3 regions of the Pseudomonas sp. MBLB4123 genome follow, and region 1 is predicted to be linked to each of the others. Evidence: predicted binding sites of a transcription regulator. Region 1 holds the regulator's gene; each other region holds the start of a gene.

The links. The regulator sigma-54, encoded in region 1, starts transcription at its own class of promoters, with help from an activator protein. The targets are predictions, from matches to a motif close to ANTGGCATNNANNTTGCTNT.
Region 2: the regulator sigma-54 is predicted to act here: its motif matches at 4,728-4,747, upstream of nirB (nitrite reductase large subunit NirB).
Region 3: the regulator sigma-54 is predicted to act here: its motif matches at 3,717-3,736, upstream of ACSX1C_RS04690 (CmpA/NrtA family ABC transporter substrate-binding protein).

What each region holds. Positions count from the first base shown of each region.
Region 1 is NZ_CP196711.1:4,323,357-4,328,973, forward strand. It holds gene yjgA (ribosome biogenesis factor YjgA) at 1-97, opposite strand, end outside; gene pmbA (metalloprotease PmbA) at 203-1,549, shown strand; gene ACSX1C_RS20045 (HPr family phosphocarrier protein) at 1,619-1,891, opposite strand; gene rapZ (RNase adapter RapZ) at 1,904-2,761, opposite strand; gene ptsN (PTS IIA-like nitrogen regulatory protein PtsN) at 2,771-3,235, opposite strand; gene hpf (ribosome hibernation-promoting factor, HPF/YfiA family) at 3,251-3,559, opposite strand; gene ACSX1C_RS20065 (RNA polymerase factor sigma-54) at 3,750-5,258, opposite strand; gene lptB (LPS export ABC transporter ATP-binding protein) at 5,393-5,617, opposite strand, start outside.
Region 2 is NZ_CP196711.1:943,515-949,131, forward strand. It holds gene ACSX1C_RS04655 (nitrate reductase) at 1-1,706, opposite strand, end outside; gene nirD (nitrite reductase small subunit NirD) at 1,802-2,128, opposite strand; gene nirB (nitrite reductase large subunit NirB) at 2,125-4,581, opposite strand; gene ACSX1C_RS04670 (protein kinase domain-containing protein) at 4,875-5,617, opposite strand, start outside.
Region 3 is NZ_CP196711.1:951,632-957,248, forward strand. It holds gene ACSX1C_RS04680 (ABC transporter ATP-binding protein) at 324-1,118, opposite strand; gene ACSX1C_RS04685 (ABC transporter permease) at 1,143-2,132, opposite strand; gene ACSX1C_RS04690 (CmpA/NrtA family ABC transporter substrate-binding protein) at 2,192-3,580, opposite strand; gene ACSX1C_RS04695 (transcriptional regulator) at 4,006-4,323, opposite strand; gene ACSX1C_RS04700 (hypothetical protein) at 4,525-4,917, shown strand; gene alaC (alanine transaminase) at 4,973-5,617, opposite strand, start outside.

The sequences.
Region 1 (5,617 bases):
TGGTTAGGCGCTGCCCCAGGTCTTGCAGGGCATGCAGCTCGCGTTTGACCTGGGATTTGCTCTTCTCACCGGAGAAGTCGTCAAGGTATTCGGGCATGGGGGTGGTCCAGTGGAAAACGCCGTCATGATAGCAGCAAGTTTCCGGCCGCAAGCGTCCGGTCCATGCGGGACCTAGCTTGTCGCCCATCGCTTAGGAGTGTTTATGAGTGCAGTAGAAGGGGTCGGCCCCGCCGCCGTGCCGCAGTTGCAGGCCCAGGTCGAGCAGATCATCGCCGAGGCCAAACGGCAGGGCGCCAGCGCCTGCGAGGTGGCCGTATCGGTGGAGCAGGGGCTGTCCACCAGCGTGCGCCGCGGCGAGGTGGAGACGGTCGAGTTCAACCGTGACCAGGGCTTCGGCATTACCCTCTATGTCGGCCAGCGCAAGGGCTCGGCCAGTACCTCGGCCAGCGGCGAGGCGGCCATTCGCGAGACCGTGGCGGCGGCCCTGGCCATCGCCAGGCATGCCTCCGAAGACGAGTGCGCCGGGTTGGCCGATGCCGCGCTGATGGCCCGCGAGCTGCCGCAACTGGACCTCTATCACGCCTGGGCGATCAGCCCGGAGCAGGCCATCGAGCAGGCGCTGCGCTGCGAGGCGGCGGCCTTCGCCGAGGATCCGCGGATCAGCAATGCCGATGGCACCACCCTCAATACCCACCAGGGTTGCCGGGTGTACGGCAACAGCCATGGTTTCGTCGGCGGCTACGCCAGCACCCGTCACAGCCTCAGCTGCGTGATGATCGCCGAGGAGGGCGGGCAGATGCAGCGCGACTACTGGTACGACGTCAACCGCCAGGGCGAGTTGCTGGCCGATGCCGCCGATATCGGCCGCCGCGCCGCGCAGCGCACAGTCAGTCGCCTGGGGGCGCGGCCGGTGCCGACCTGCGAGGTGCCGGTGCTGTTCTCCGCCGAGTCGGCCACCGGGCTGTTCGGCCATTTCCTCGCGGCGATTTCCGGCGGCAACCTCTATCGCCAGTCGTCCTTCCTCGAAGGCGCCTTGGGTCAGCAGCTGTTCCCCGCGTGGCTCAAGCTCGACGAGCGTCCGCACATCCCGCGTGCCCTGGGCAGCGCGGCGTTCGACGGCGACGGCCTGGCGACCTACGCGAAGTCCTTCGTCGAGGGCGGCGAGTTGCTGTCCTATGTGCTGGGCACCTATTCCGGACGCAAGCTGGGCATGCCCAGCACGGCCAACGCCGGTGGCGTGCACAACCTGTTCGTCAGCCACGGCGACGAGGACCAGCAGGCGCTCCTCAAGCGCATGGGCCGCGGCCTGTTGGTCACCGAGCTGATGGGGCACGGCCTGAACCTGGTCACCGGCGACTACTCGCGTGGCGCCGGCGGCTACTGGGTGGAGAACGGCGAGATCCAGTTCCCGGTGCAGGAAGTGACCATCGCCGGCAACCTGCGCGACATGTTCAGGCAGATAGTCGCGGTGGGCAGCGATCTGGAGCTGCGCAGCAATATCCGCACCGGCTCGGTGCTGATCGAGCGCATGACGGTGGCCGGCAGCTGACGGCCGACCGCGCAACGCAAGAAGGGCTGCCGGGGCCACGGGCAGCCCCTCTTTTTATTGGGCGCCTGGCTATTCGCCTTCGTCGAAGTAGTTGTTGATCAGCTCGACCAGTGCCTCCAGGGCATCGTGATCCTGCTCGCCTTCGGTGTGCAGGTGGATCGGCGTGCCCTTGCCGGCGGCCAGCATCATCACCGCCATGATGCTCTTGCCGTCCACCAGGCTCTCCGGGGCGCGGCCGACCTTGACCTTGCAGGGATAGCGGCCGGCCACGCCGACAAACTTGGCCGCGGCACGCGCGTGCAGGCCCAGCTTGTTGATGATGGTGATTTCGCGGGAGGGCATCGCGGTGTTTCCTTAGCTGAGGTCGCGGTGGCGAACCTGAACGTTCTTCAAGGTGGGCTTGAGGGTCTCACCCAGGCGATTGGCCAGGTACACCGAGCGGTGGTGCCCGCCGGTGCAGCCGATGGCCACCGTGACATAGGCGCGGTTGCTGGCGGCGAAGCGCGGCAGCCATTTGTTCAGGTAGGCGAGGATGTCCTGGAACATCTCCTCGACATCGGCCTGGGCCGCCAGGTACTCGGCCACCGGCTGGTCGAGCCCGGAATAGTCGCGCAGGTCGGGCTTCCAGTAGGGATTGGGCAGACAGCGCACGTCGAACACCAGGTCGGCATCCACCGGCATGCCGCGCTTGAAACCGAAGGACTCGACCAAAAAGGCGGTGCCCGGTTCCGGTTGGTTGAGCAGGCGCAGCTTGAGGCTGTCGCGCAACTGGTAGAGGTTGAGGTGGGTGGTGTCGACCTTCAGGTCGGCCAGGTCGATGATCGGCCCGAGCAGCTGGCTCTCGTCGGCGATGGCCTCGGCCAGCGAGCGCTGCGCGTTGGTCAGCGGGTGGCGCCGGCGCGTCTCGGAGAAGCGCTTGAGCAGGGTCTCCTCGTCGGCATCCAGGTAGAGCACGTCGCACTGGATATGGCGGCTGCGGACTTCGGCGAGCAGTTCGGGGAAGCGCTTGAGCTGGCTGGGCAGGTTGCGCGCGTCGATGGAGACCGCCACCTGCGGGTGCAGCAGCTCGGTGTGCAGCAGGGCGCGCTCGGCCAGTTCCGGGAGCAGGCCGGCGGGGAGGTTGTCGATGCAATAGAAGCCGTTGTCCTCGAGGACATCGAGGGCGGTGCTTTTGCCGGAGCCGGAGCGACCGCTGACGATGATCAGGCGCATGAGGGAGTCCTAACGGCTGCTTTGTATGTCCACCACGACCTGATACAGGGAGTCGCTGCCTTGTGCTTGACGCAGGCGTTCGCGCACGTCGCTGCGGTCGAGCATGCTGGCGATCTGGCGCAGCAGTTCCAGGTGCTCGTCGGTGGCCGCCTCGGGTACCAGCAGGACGAACAGCAGGTCGACCGGGGCGCCGTCGATGGCGTCGAAGTCGACCGGCGCATCCAGGCGCAGCAGGGCGCTGATCGGCGCACTGCAGCCGGGCAGGCGGCAGTGCGGGATGGCGATGCCGTTGCCGAAGCCGGTGGAGCCGAGCTTTTCGCGGGCGATCAGGCTTTCGAAGATGTCCTGGCCGTCCAGCTCGGGCAGCTCGCGTGCCACCAGGTTGGCAATCTGTTCGAGTACGCGCTTCTTACTGCCGCCCGGCACGTTCACCAGGGAACGGCCGGGGGTCAGGATGTTTTCGAGTCGGATCATGGGAGGTGAGCGAGGTCAGCGGGCCATGGCGCCCTGCTGGCGTTCGAGCTGCTTTTCCTTGTGCTTGATGAGTTGTCGGTCGAGTTTGTCGGTGAGCAGGTCGATGGCGGCGTACATGTCGTCATGCTCGGCGTTGGCGACCACTTCGCCGCCGGCGATGTGCAGGGTCGCTTCGATCTTCTGCTTGAGCTTCTCGACCTCCATGGTGACCTGCACGTTGGTGATCTTGTCGAAATGGCGCTCCAGTCGATTGAGTTTCTCGTCGATGTAGTCGCGCAGGGCGTCGGTCACATCCAGCTGATGTCCACTGATGTTGACTTGCATACCGCTTTCTCCTTGTTGCCGTGTTTATGAGGCAGGCTGTAAAGCCTGCCGCGGGAACACCTTGGCGTGGAAGACGCATCGACAGCGAGTCCGGCATGGGTCTCCCCGGGCCGATTGCGAAGGCCGTTTAGGGGGAGGCTTGGCTGGGGTCGGGTTCTGTCTGTTGATCGGTCTTCCTTTGAGTGTCGCCTTACACCAACCGCTTGCGCTCACTGGAGGGCGCTATACCGAGGGACTCACGGTATTTGGCGACCGTGCGGCGGGCCACTTGAATGCCCTGTGCCTCCAGTAAACCAGCGATCTTGCTGTCGCTCAACGGCTTTTTTGCATTTTCCGCGGCCACCAGTTTCTTGATGATCGCGCGGATGGCGGTGGATGAGCATTCGCCCCCTTCGGCGGTGCTGACGTGGCTGGAGAAGAAGTATTTCAGTTCGTAGATGCCGCGCGGGGTGTGCATGAATTTCTGCGTGGTGACCCGCGAGATGGTCGACTCGTGCATGCCCACGGCTTCGGCGATGTCGTGCAGCACCAGCGGCTTCATCGCCTCGTCGCCGTAGTCGAGGAAGCCGCGCTGGTGTTCGACGATCTGGGTGGCGACCTTCATCAGGGTCTCGTTGCGGCTCTGCAGGCTCTTGATGAACCAGCGGGCCTCCTGCAACTGGTTGCGCATGAAGGTGTTGTCGGCGCTGGAGTCGGCGCGTTTGACGAAGCCGGCGTACTGCGGGTTGACCCGCAGGCGGGGCATGGCTTCCTGATTCAGCTCCACCAGCCAGCGCTCGTTGTGCTTGCGGACGATGACGTCGGGCACCACGTACTCCGGCTCGCCGGACTGGATCTGCGAGCCGGGCCGCGGGTTGAGGCTCTGGATCAGTTCGATGACCTGGCGCAGCTCGTCTTCCTTGAGCTTGGTGCGGCGCATCAGCTGGCTGTAGTCGCGGCTGCCGAGCAGGTCGAGGTAGTCGCTTGCCAGGCGCTGGGCCTCGCTCAGCCAGGGGGTCTTGGCGGGGAGTTGGCGCAGTTGCAGCAGCAGGCATTCGCGCAGGTCGCGGGCGGCGACGCCGGCCGGCTCGAATTGCTGGATGCGGTGCAGCACGGCCTCGACTTCGTCCAGCTCGATGTCCAGCTCCGGGTCGAAGGCCTCGACCACTTCCTCGAGGCTCTCTTCCAGGTAGCCCTGCTCGTTGATGCAGTCGATCAGGGTGGTGGCGATCAGGCGGTCCTTGTCGGACATCGGCGCCAGGTTGAGTTGCCAGAGCAGGTGGCTCTGCAGGCTCTCGCCGCTGGAGGTGCGGGTGGTGAAGTCCCACTCGTCGTCATCGTTGCTCGGCAGGCTGCTGGCGCTGGTCTGGTAGACGTCCTCCCAGGCGGTGTCGACCGGCAGTTCGTTGGGGATGCGCTCGTTCCACTCGCCGTCCTCCAGGTTGTCCACGCTCTGCGTGCTGTCCTGGTAGCCGGCTTCCTGATAGGACTCTTCTTGCTTGTCGGCGGAGGATGGGGTGTCGGCGCCGTCGGCCATGGGGTCGGAGTTGTCGAAGTCGTCGCCGTCTTCCTGGCGCTCGAGCATCGGATTGGACTCCAGGGCCTCTTGGATCTCCTGCTGCAGATCCAGGGTAGACAGTTGAAGTAGGCGAATGGCCTGTTGCAGCTGCGGGGTCATCGTCAGCTGCTGGCCCATTTTCAGGACTAGCGATGGTTTCATTGCAGACCTTCTATACCGGCGTCTGTGCGCGATCCACTACAGGGCGCCGAGGCGCCACAAGGAAAGCAAATTATATGCCCGGTCTCGAGTGGTTTGCCTAGCGCTAGCTGCTGTTCGGTCGAGAAAAGCCGCTGTTACAGGCGGAACTCGTGGCCCAGGTAGACTTCTTTGACCATCTGGTTGGCCAGGATGGCGTCGGCGTTGCCTTCGGCGATCAGCTGACCGTCGTTGACAATGTAGGCCGTTTCGCAGATGTCCAGGGTCTCGCGGACGTTGTGGTCGGTGATCAGTACGCCGATGCCCTTGGACTTGAGGTGGTGGATGATCTGCTTGATATCGCCGACCGAGATCGGGTCGAC
Region 2 (5,617 bases), 1.1 Mb from region 1:
GCGCGGCCGTTGTCGGTGGCAAAGCGCCCGTCGCCGTACAGCCGTGGGGTGCCCTGGCGGGCGCCGGCCGGGAAGGGCCACTGCTGGGGACCCAGCTGATCGATCAGCGCGTAGGACAGTCCGGTCAGGTCGAGGTCGCGCCCCCGGGTCAGCTGCTTGTATTCCTCGAACAGCGCCTCGGGGCCGTCGAAGGCGAACAGGCTCGGCTGGCCCGGACGCAGGGATGGTTCCAGGCGACGGGCGAAGTCGCTGGTGATCGCCCAGTCCGGCCGCGCCTGCCCCGGCGCCGGCACGGCGCGGCGCACATGGCTGACGCGGCGCTCGGAGTTGGTCACGCTGCCTTCCTTCTCGCCCCAGCTGGCGGCGGGCAGCAGCAGGTCGGCGTACTGGCAGGTCTCGGTGGTGAAGAACGCCTCCTGCACGACGACGAAGGGGCAGGCGGCCAGGGCCTCGTGCACCTTGTTCTGGTCAGGCAGCGATTGCGCCGGGTTGGTGCAAGCGATCCACAGCGCCTTGATGGTGCCGGCGCGCACCGCCTCGAACAGCTCGATGGCAGTCAGGCCGGTGCTGTGCGGCAGGGCGTCGACGCCCCAGTAGCCGGCCACCTCGGCGCGGTGTTCGGGGTTGGCCGCGTCGCGGTGGCCGGGCAGAAGGTTGGCCAGGCTGCCGGTCTCGCGTCCGCCCATGGCGTTGGGCTGGCCGGTCAGGGAGAAGGGCCCGGCGCCGGGCCGGCCTATCTGCCCGGTGGCCAGGTGCAGGTTGATCAGCGCGCTGTTCTTCGCGCTGCCTGCGCTGGACTGGTTCAGGCCCATGCACCACAGCGAGAGGAAGGAGGGAGCGGTGCCGATCAGCTCGGCGCAGGCCTGCAGCTGCTCCAGGGAGATGCCGCAGATCTCCGCCACCGTGCCCGGGGTGTAGTCGCGCACCAGCTTCTTCAGGGCGTCGAAGCCCTCGGTGTGGGCTTCGATAAAGCGCCGGTCGATCCAGCCTTCCCACATCAGGATGTGCAGGATGCCGTGGAACAGCGCCACGTCGGTGCCCGGCAGGATGGCCAGGTGCAGGTCGGCCAGCTCGCAGGTGTCGGTGCGCCGCGGGTCGATGACGATGACCTTCATCTCCGGGCGCCTGGCCTTGGCTTCCTCCAGGCGGCGAAACAGCACCGGGTGGGCGTAGGCCATGTTGCTGCCGGCGATCAGCAGGCAGTCGCTCTGCTCGATGTCCTCGTAGCTGCAGGGCGGCGCGTCGGCGCCGAGGCTGCGCTTGTAGCCGACCACCGCGCTGGACATGCATAGGCGCGAGTTGGAGTCCAGGTTGTTGGTGCCGACCAGGGCCCGGGCCAGCTTGTTGAAGGCGTAGTAGTCCTCGGTCAGCAGCTGGCCGGAGATGTAGAAGGCCACGCTGTCCGGGCCGTGCTCGCGGATGGTCTCGGCGAACACGCTGGCGGCGTGGTCCAGGGCGCTGTCCCAGTCCGTGCGGCTACGGGCCAGGCCCTTGCCCAGGCGCAGCTCGGGATACAGGCCGCGGGCGTCGAGGTCGCCGGTCAGGTGCAGGCTCGCGCCCTTGCTGCACAGCTTGCCGTAGTTGGCCGGGTGGCTGGGATCGCCCGCGACGCCGAGGATCTTCTCGCCGTCGTGTTCGATCAGCACGCCACAGCCGACGCCACAGTAGCAGCAGGTCGAGGCGGTGATCTGGTTGGTGCTGGCCATGGTTCGGGGCTCCTACAGGCGTGGGGTGGACGACGCTGTGCGGGTCCACCGGTACGTGGCGGTGGAAAAGCCCGTGGCGTTTTCCACCCTGCGGCTCACGCGCACTCTTTCGCGGTATTCAGGGACAGCAGCACCCGGCCGTTCTCGACCTTGGCCTGATGCCGGTGGGCGCAGCCGACATCCGGGGCCACCGCCTCGCCGCTGGCCAGCTCGATCTGCCAGTTGTGCAGCGGGCAGGCCACGCGCTTGCCGTAGATCAGGCCCTGGGACAGCGGCCCGCCCTTGTGCGGGCAGCGGTCGTCCAGGGCGAACACCTCGTCGCCTGCGGTACGGAAGATGGCGATGTCACCCTTGGGCCCTCCGATGATGCGCGAACCCAATACGTTGATCTCGTCCAGGGCGCAGATATCCAGCCAGTTCATACGGAGGCCTCCTCGAGCTGCACGACAGTGATGCGGTCGAACTCTTTCTTCAGGTTCGGGGTTTCGATGCGCTCCTTCCACGGGTCCTGCTCGAAGGACAGCGCGTACTGCAGGCGGGCATTGAGCGCCTTGCGGTTGTCGGCGTCCTCGAGCACGGCCTTCTTGATGTGCTCCATGCCCACGCGCTGCAGGTAGTGCACGGTGCGCTCCAGGTAGAAGGCTTCCTCGCGATAGAGTTGGAGGAAGGCGCCGTTGTACTCGCGCACCTCCTCGGCGGTCTTGAGCTTGACGAAGAACTCCGCGACCTCGGTCTTGATGCCGCCGTTGCCGCCGATGTACATCTCGAAACCCGAGTCCACGCCGATGATGCCGACGTCCTTGATGCCGGCCTCGGCGCAGTTGCGCGGGCAACCGGAGACCGCCAGCTTGACCTTGTGCGGCGACCACATGTTGAACAGGTCGTGCTCCAGGTCGATGCCCAGCTGGGTCGAGTTCTGCGTGCCGAAGCGGCAGAACTCGCTGCCCACGCAGGTCTTCACGGTGCGGATGGACTTGCCGTAGGCGTGGCCGGAAGGCATGTCCAGCTCCTTCCACACCGCCGGCAGGTCGTCCTTCTTGATGCCCAGCAGGTCGATGCGCTGGCCGCCGGTGACCTTGACCATGGGCACCTGGTACTTGTCGGCCACGTCGGCGATGCGGCGCAGCTCGGAGGGGTTGGTGACCCCGCCCCACATGCGCGGCACCACCGAGTAGGTGCCGTCCTTCTGGATGTTGGCGTGGGCGCGCTCGTTGATCAGGCGCGACTGCGGGTCGTCCTTGGCCTCGCCCGGCCAGGTGGAGATCAGGTAATAGTTCAGCGCCGGGCGGCAGGTGGCGCAGCCGTTGGGCGTGCTCCAGTTCATGAAGGCCATGGCCTGGCTGAGGCTGGTCAGGTGCTGCTCGCGGATGGTCTTGCGGATCTGCCCGTGGTTGAAGTCGCTGCAGCCGCAGATGGCCTTCTCGCTCTTGGGTTTGACGTCGGCGGCACCGCCGACGGTGCTGATCAGGATCTGCTCGACCAATCCTGCGCAGGAGCCGCAGGAGCTGGCGGCCTTGGTGTGCTTCTTGACCTCGTCGACCGAGAACAAGCCGTTCTCCTGGATGGCCTTGACGATAGTGCCTTTGCACACGCCGTTGCAGCCGCACACCTCCATGCTGTCGGGCATATTGGCGGTCTTGTCGGCGCCCTGGTGGCCGACGTCGCCGATGGCGTTCTCGCCGAACATCAGGTGGTCGCGGATCTCGCTGACGTTGTGGTTCTCGCGGATCTGCCGGAAGTACCAGCCGCCGTCGGCGGTGTCGCCGTACAGGCAGGCGCCGACCAGCACGTCGTCCTTGATCACCAGCTTCTTGTACACGCCGCCGATGGGGTCGGACAGGGTGATGGTCTCCGTCCCCTCGGCGCCCATGAATTCGCCGGCGGAGAACAGGTCGATGCCGGTGACCTTGAGCTTGGTCGAGGTCACCGAGCCCTGGTAGCGGGAGAAACCGAGCTGGGCCAGGTGGTTGGCGCAGACCTTGGCCTGCTCGAACAGCGGCGCCACCAGGCCGTAGGCGATGCCGCGGTGGCTGGCGCATTCGCCGATGGCGTAGACCCGCGGGTCGAAGGTCTGCAGGGTGTCGTCGACCAGGATGCCGCGGTTGCAGGCGATCCCGGCCTTCTCCGCCAGCTCGGTGTTGGGGCGGATGCCGGCGGCCATCACCACCAGGTCGGCGGGGATCACCTCGCCGTCCTTGAACTTCACCGCGCAGACTCGGCCTTCGCCGTTGTCCAGCAGCTCGGCGGTGTGCTTGGGCAGGAGGAACTTCAGGCCGCGGTCCTCCAGCGACTGCTGCAGCAGGTCGCCGGCGGTGCGGTCGAGCTGGCGTTCCAGCAGCCAGTCGCCCAGGTGTACCACGGTGACGTCCATGCCACGCAGCTTGAGGCCGTTGGCGGCCTCCAGGCCGAGCAGGCCGCCGCCGATCACCACCGCGTGCTTGTGGGTCTTGGCGGTGTCCATCATGGTCTGGGTGTCGGCGATGTCGCGGTAGCCGATCACCCCGTCCAGGTCCTTGCCGGGAATCGGCAGGATGAAGGGGTTGGAGCCGGTGGCGATGAGCAGGCGGTCGTACTCGGCCTCGCTGCCGTCCTCGGCGATGACCAGGCGGCGCTTGCGGTCGATCTCCACGACCTTGCGGCCCAGGCGCAGGTCGATGCCGTTGTCGGCGTACCAGGCCAGATCGTTGAGGACGATCTCCTCGAAGCTCTGCTCGCCGGCCAGCACCGGCGAGAGCAGGATGCGGTTGTAGTTCGGGTGGGGTTCGGCACCGAACACGGTGATGTCGTAGAGGTCGGGGGCGAGCTTGAGCAGCTCTTCGAGCGTCCGCACTCCGGCCATGCCGTTACCGATCATTACCAGCTTGAGTTTCTTCATGGTTCCTCACCGTCCTGCATCACCGGAAAACAAAAAAGGCGTCCCGCCAGTCACCTAGCGAGGACGCCTTTGTCCAAGTCCCGTTCTCTCGGGAAGTGCGCTCTTCTACGTTGAAGCGCGCACCTTATTTAATTTGTATGAGTGCTTTAGCAGGCTCTGTGCCAACTCTGGCGTATGGCCGGTTCACGGGGGTTCTGGCGGTTCCAGGGAAGGCGCCGGGCGCGGCATGGGGCCGGCTGCGCACCTGTTTAAGGCGAGTTGCGCCCTTATGGTGCATGGTTGGGCGGCTGCGCCTAGTTGAGCAGCAGTACCAGCAGGGCCAGGTTGAGCAGCAGGGAGCACAACGCCACGCTGCGCCAGACCAGCAGCGGCTCACGCTCCAGCAGCGGCCTGGGCCGGATGCTCAAGGCCTGGCGCTCGCCCTGTTCCAGGGCCAGCAGCCATTCCTCGGCGGTCTCGAAGCGCTGCTGCGGGTCGGCGCTGACCGCGCGGTTGAGGCTCTCGTCCAGCCAGCTCGGCAGGTCGGGGCGGTAGCGGCTGGCCGGAGTCGGGCTGCCGAAGCGCGGGTGCTGGAAGGCCTCGATCTCGCCATGGGGGTAGTGGCCGGTGAGCAGGTGATAGAGGGTCACGCCCGCTGCGTAGAGGTCCTGGCGGGCGCTGGGCGGGCTGCCGGCGAAGGCCTCGGGGGCGATGTAGCTGGGGGTGCCGGGCAGGCTGCCGCTCTCGTCCTGGGACAGCCCCGGGCAGTAGGCCAGGCCGAAGTCCAGCAGGCGCAGCTCGCCGTCATCGCCCCACAGCAGGTTCTCCGGCTTGATGTCGCGATGCAGGATGTTGCGCCGGTGCAGCAGGCCCAAGGCCTTGAGCAGGCGCGGGGCGATATCCAGCCACTCCGGCAGCGGCAGCGGTCCGGACAGGCGCAGGTGTTCGGCCAGGGTCTGGCCGGCGTACTCGCGCTGCAGGTAGTACAGGTGCTGGCGCTGCGGCAGCGGATGGACCTCGGCGAAGTGGCGGCCGGCTACGCGGCGCAGGAACCATT
Region 3 (5,617 bases), 1.1 Mb from region 1:
CAGCGGCGCCACCAAGCCCCGGGCGTTGGGGCGTAAACGAAAAACGCCGCGTCACCGACCGCTGTCGAGCGGGGGTGAGGCGACGTCTTTGTCGTTCGAGAGGGCAGCCGCCGTTGGCTGCTTGTGGTGGTGATAAAGCAAGAGGCGAGCCAACTGGCCGAAATGCCCGAAGTCAGGGGGACGCCTGGTTCAGCTCCTCAATGCTCGAGTCAAAATGGGGCGCGCCGACTTCTTGGTGCGCTGGGACGGGGCGTGAAGGCATGCGTGATCGCGGTGCATGCTCCGGACGCTCCGGGCCGAGCGCCAGCAGTGAGCCACAGGGCTCAGGCCGCCGGGCGCTGCTGCTTCTGGTAGAGGAACTCCAGCACCGCCGCGCGGTAGGCGTGGTAGCGCGCGTCGTGGGCCAGGGCCATGCGCTCGCGCGGGCGCGCCAGCTCGACCTCGAGGATGTCGCCGATGGTCGCCGCCGGGCCGTTGCTCATCATCACGATGCGGTCGGACAGCAGCACCGCCTCGTCGACGTCGTGGGTGATCATGATCACCGTGTTGCCCAGCTCGGCGTGGATCTCCATCAGCGAATCCTGCAGGTGGGCGCGGGTCAGGGCGTCGAGGGCGCCGAACGGCTCGTCCATCAGCAGCACCTTGGGCTGCATGGCCAGGGCGCGGGCGATGCCGATGCGCTGCTTCATGCCGCCGGATATCTCGCTGGGACGCTTGTCGCGGGCGTGGCTCATGTGCACCAGCGCCAGGTTGTGCTCGATCCACTCGCGCATCTCCGTCTTGCTCTTGTGCCCCTGGAACACCTGGCGCACGGCCAGTTCGATGTTCTGGTAGCAGGTCAGCCAGGGCAGCAGGCTGTGGTTCTGGAACACCACGGCGCGCTCCGGGCCGGGCGCGTCGACCTCGCGGCCGTCGAGGATGACCCCGCCGGTGCTGGCCTGGTAGAGGCCGGCGACGATGTTGAGCACGGTCGACTTGCCGCAGCCGGAGTGGCCGATCAGCGAGACGAACTCGCCCTTGGCGATCTTCAGGTTGACGTTTTGCAGGGCGCAGAACAGACCCTTGTCGGTGGGGAAGCTGATGCCGACGCCGGTCAGCTCGAGGTGGGCAGTGTTCATGGCGGACTCCTGGGTTGACTGGGGTTAGCGCAGGTCGGCGTTCTTGTCCCAGCTGGCGCGGCGCTGCAGCAGGAGCATGAGACGGTCGAGGACGAAGCCGATCAGGCCGATGACGATCACCGCCACCATGATCCGGCCGAGGGAGTTGGAGCTGCCGTTCTGGAACTCGTCCCAGATGAATTTGCCCAGGCCGGGGTTCTGCGCCAGCATCTCGGCGGCGATCAGCACCATCCAGCCGGTGGCCAGCGACAGGCGCAGGCCGGTGAAGATCATCGGCACGGCGGCGGGCAGGACGATGCGCCGCACATGGGACAGCGGCGACAGGCTGAGCACCCGACTGACGTTGCGCAGGTCCTGGTCGAGGTTGGCCACGCCCACCGTGGTGTTGATCACCGTCGGCCACAGGCAGCACAGCGCCACGGTGATCGCCGAGGTGACGAAGGACTTGGCCATCAGCGGGTCGCTGCTGGTGTACAGGGCGCTGACCACCATGGTCACCAGCGGCAGCCAGGCCAGTGGCGAGACCGGCTTGAACACCTGGATCAGCGGGTTGACCGCGTTGTAGATCGGCTTGCTCAGGCCGCAGACGATCCCCAGCGGAATGGCCAGCAGGGAGGCGAGGACGAAGCCGGTCAGCACCGTGTAGAGGCTGGTGAAGATCTGCTTGAAGAAGGTCGGCTTACCGGTATAGGGGCGAATCTTCACCTCGGCGTCGGGATTGTTCGCCAGCTTGGCGGCGTTGCGCGCCTCCTGGCGGGCGTAGAAGGCGTCGGCCTTGTCCAGCTCGCGCTGGTGCTCGCTGATCAGGGCGCCGAACTGGCTGGCGACCTGGGTCGGCCCGGGGAACTTGCCCAGGCTGGTGTCGATGCTGCCGGCGGCGAGCTGCCAGAACAGCAGGAAGGCCAGCACGCCGATCAGCGGCATCAGCACGCTCGGCAGCCAGCGTTTGAAGGCGGCGCTGCGCGCCGACTTCAGGGTTTCCCGTATGGGTTGGGCGACGGCGGGGTTGCTCATCGTCTGGTCCTCGAAGCAGAGGGGAGCCGGAGGGGCCGACTCCCTGGGCTATGGCTGGCTTACAGCGCGGAGTCGGCCTTCAGGCCAATGCTGAACTGGTTGATGTAGGCGTTCGGCTGGCGTCCGTCGTAGGTCAGGCCGTCGATGAATTCATTGGTGGGGGAACGGAAGCCATCCTCGCCGGCGTCCGGGAAGTCGTCGGCCTTGGCCAGGCCGTCGGCGACCAGTTCGGTGGCGGCGCTGCGGTAGATCGCCGGCAGGTAGACCTGCTTGGCCACGTCCAGATACCAGCTGTCCGGCTTGGCCTCGCCGATCTGCCCCCAGCGGCGCATCTGGGTCAGATACCAGATGGCGTCGGAGTAGTAGGGGTAGGTCGCGTGGTAGCGGAAGAACACGTTGAAATCCGGCACTTCCCGGATATCACCCTTCTCGTACTCGAAGGTGCCGGTCATGGAGTTGGCGATCACCTGGGCGTCGGCGCCGACGTACTCGGGACGCGAGAGGATCTGCACGGCCTCGGCGCGGTTGGCGTTGTCGTTCTCGTCCAGCCACATGGCGGCGCGGATCAGCGCCTTGACCAGGCGCTTGTGGGTTTCCGGGTTGGCCTCGGCCCAGGCCTTGGACACGCCGAAGACCTTCTCCGGGTTGTTCTTCCAGATCTCGTAGTCGGTGATCACCGGCACGCCGATGCCCTTGAACACGGCCTGCTGGTTCCACGGCTCGCCCACGCTGTAGCCGTCGATGGTGCCGGCCTCCATGGTCGAAGGCATCTGTGGCGGCGGGGTGACCGAGAGCAGCGCGTCGGCATTGAGGGTGCCGGCGATGTCGCCCTTGGCCGGGGCGTAGTAGCCGGGGTGGATGCCGCCGGCGGCCAGCCAGTAGCGCAGCTCGTAGTTGTGGGTGGAGACCGGGAACACCATGCCCAGGTTGAAGGGCTTGCCCTGGGCCTTGTACTGCTCGATCACCGGCTTGAGGGCGTCGGCCTTGATCGGGTGCACCGGCTTGCCCTTGTCCATCGGCACGTGCTTCTTCATCTCCTGCCACACGGCATTGGACAGGGTGATGCCGTTGCCGTTGAGGTCCATGGAGAAGGCGGTGACCACCTCGGCCTTGGTGCCGAAGCCGATGGTCGCCCCCAGCGGCTGGCCGGCCAGCATGTGCGCGCCGTCCAACTCGCCGGTGATCACCCGGTCCAGCAGCACCTTCCAGTTGGCCTGGGCCTCGAGGCTGACGTACAGGCCCTCGTCCTCGAAGTAGCCCTTCTCGTAGGCGATGGCCAGGGGCGCCATGTCGGTCAGCTTGATGAAGCCCAGCTTGAGTTCGTCCTTCTCCGGCTCGGCGGCCTGGGCGACTTGCAGGCTCAGCGGCGAGAACAGCAGGGCGGCGGCGCAGCCGAGGCCGGCCAGGGTCTTCTTCAGCAGGGAACGGCGAACGGTGAATGTACGCATGGTGATTCCTCAGGTCTCGAAAACGAAAAAAGACGTCGCGGACAAACCGCCCCTGGGGGCAGGCTGCCTTCGACGTCTTTGTCTATTCGTCCCGATCACCGCCGTTGGCGATCCGATGACGTTTGCCGAGGAGGTAATTGCAAGGGACTTGCCAGCTTTCTTGGCAGCGGCCGATTCCAGCTGCGCAAAAGCTGGCCGGCGGCCGCCGAGCGCTCGCGGACCTGCGGTCTATAGGCTTTTAAATCAGTAGGTTATGCAAGGTATTCAGGTGCTTCATGAGGTCGCTCAGACGCACTGCCGGCAGGCGCACGGCGCTCGGCCGCGCCGCGCCAAGGCCGCTCGTTGAGCCATCGGCGGGCGAAATGGACAGGGGCTGGGCGCTTCTGCTTCGGCTTGGTGCGCCAGCGACCACTCCACGGCGCAGCTCAGCGCGATACTGGCTGGGCGTGAGCTTCCTCGACGAACTCCCTGAGCCATCTCAGCACCTGCACGGCATCCCAGCGCGCCGGATCGAACAGGGCATAGGCCAGGCCCTGATACCCCACCACATCCAGCTGCCTGTGGTAGCCGGCGCGCTGCAGCAGGGCTTCGATCTCGGCGAAGCAGGTGTTGAAGTGCACGCGGTTGAAGGGGGTCTTGCCCTCGGTGACTATGCCTTCGAGCTGCAGCTCCTCGACCGTCGCGCGAACCCTGTCCAGCGGCATCCGGTTTACCCGGTGTTTCAGTTGCAGTACGTCCAGCATCGTTTTGCTCCCGATTGATGCTCCGAAATGGCCGGCCCGGGTCTAGGCGAAGGGCGACCGGTGGCGAGGGACAGTCTAGTGGAAAAATACTGTACAAATAAACAGTATTCGACAATAGTAAGACCGTCGCCTTTCGAACTCACTCGTTCGCCCGGTTCCCAGACACTGAGGCCCTGGCGTACAGCAGAGGAGCAATGAACAATGCAACAGAGCTTGATGACGATTGTGCTGTTGGTCCTGTTGAGCGGCTGTGCCCAGCCCCAGGTCGAGCAACCCAAGGCCAATGGCAGCTATCTGGTGATAGAGAACGGCCAGGCCTGGGCGGTGTTGGTGGCCAATGGCAAGCGGATAGAGGAACGGGGGACGGTGGTCGACGCGATCAGGTTACCCAGCGAGCATGCGGCGGTGGCTGCCAGCTATGTGATCGAGACGCCCAACTGCGGGCGAGTGCAATGGTTGACCGAGCGGCGGGATGCCGCGGAGGGGATGACCAGCCTGATGTCGTTGCACTACAACCGGCGCCTGGACGAGTCCGGCTGTGTGATAGGGGCCGGGCTGAGCCGGGTATGGACAGTGTTGGATTACTCGGGCTGAGCGCGCCCAGGGGGAGTGCGCGCCCGACAGCGCAGGGCCGTCGAGCGCGTCAGGGTCAGGCTTCCGGCGTCTTGCGCGGCTTGCCCGACGCGGCCGGCAGCAGGCCGTCGGCACGGAACATGGCCTTGATGCCGCGCAGCGCCTGGCGGATGCGGTCCTGGTTCTCGATCAGGGCGAAACGCACATGGTCGTCGCCGTAGTCGCCGAAGCCCAGGCCCGGCGACACGCAGACCTTGGCCTCGAGCAGCAGCTTCTTGGCGAACTCCAGGGAACCGAGCGCGGCGTACTGCTCGGGGATCTTCGCCCAGACATACATCGAGGCCTTGGGGTTCTGCACCATCCAGCCGAGCTCATGCAGGCCCTTGACCAGCAGGTTGCGGCGCTGGCGGTACTGCTCGGCGATGTCGCGCACGCACTGCTGGTCGCCCTCCAGGGCGGCGATGGCCGCGACCTGCAGCGGGGTGAAGGTGCCGTAGTCGTGGTAGCTCTTGATCCGCGCCAGGGCATTCACCAGCTCCTTGTTGCCGACCATGAAACCGATGCGCCAGCCGGCCATGTTGTAGCTCTTGGACAGGGTGAAGAACTCCACGGCGATGTCCTTGGCGCCGGGCACCTGCATGATCGACGGCGCCTGCCAGCCGTCGTAGACGATGTCGGCGTAGGCCAGGTCGTGGACCACCAGCACGTCGTACTGCTTGGC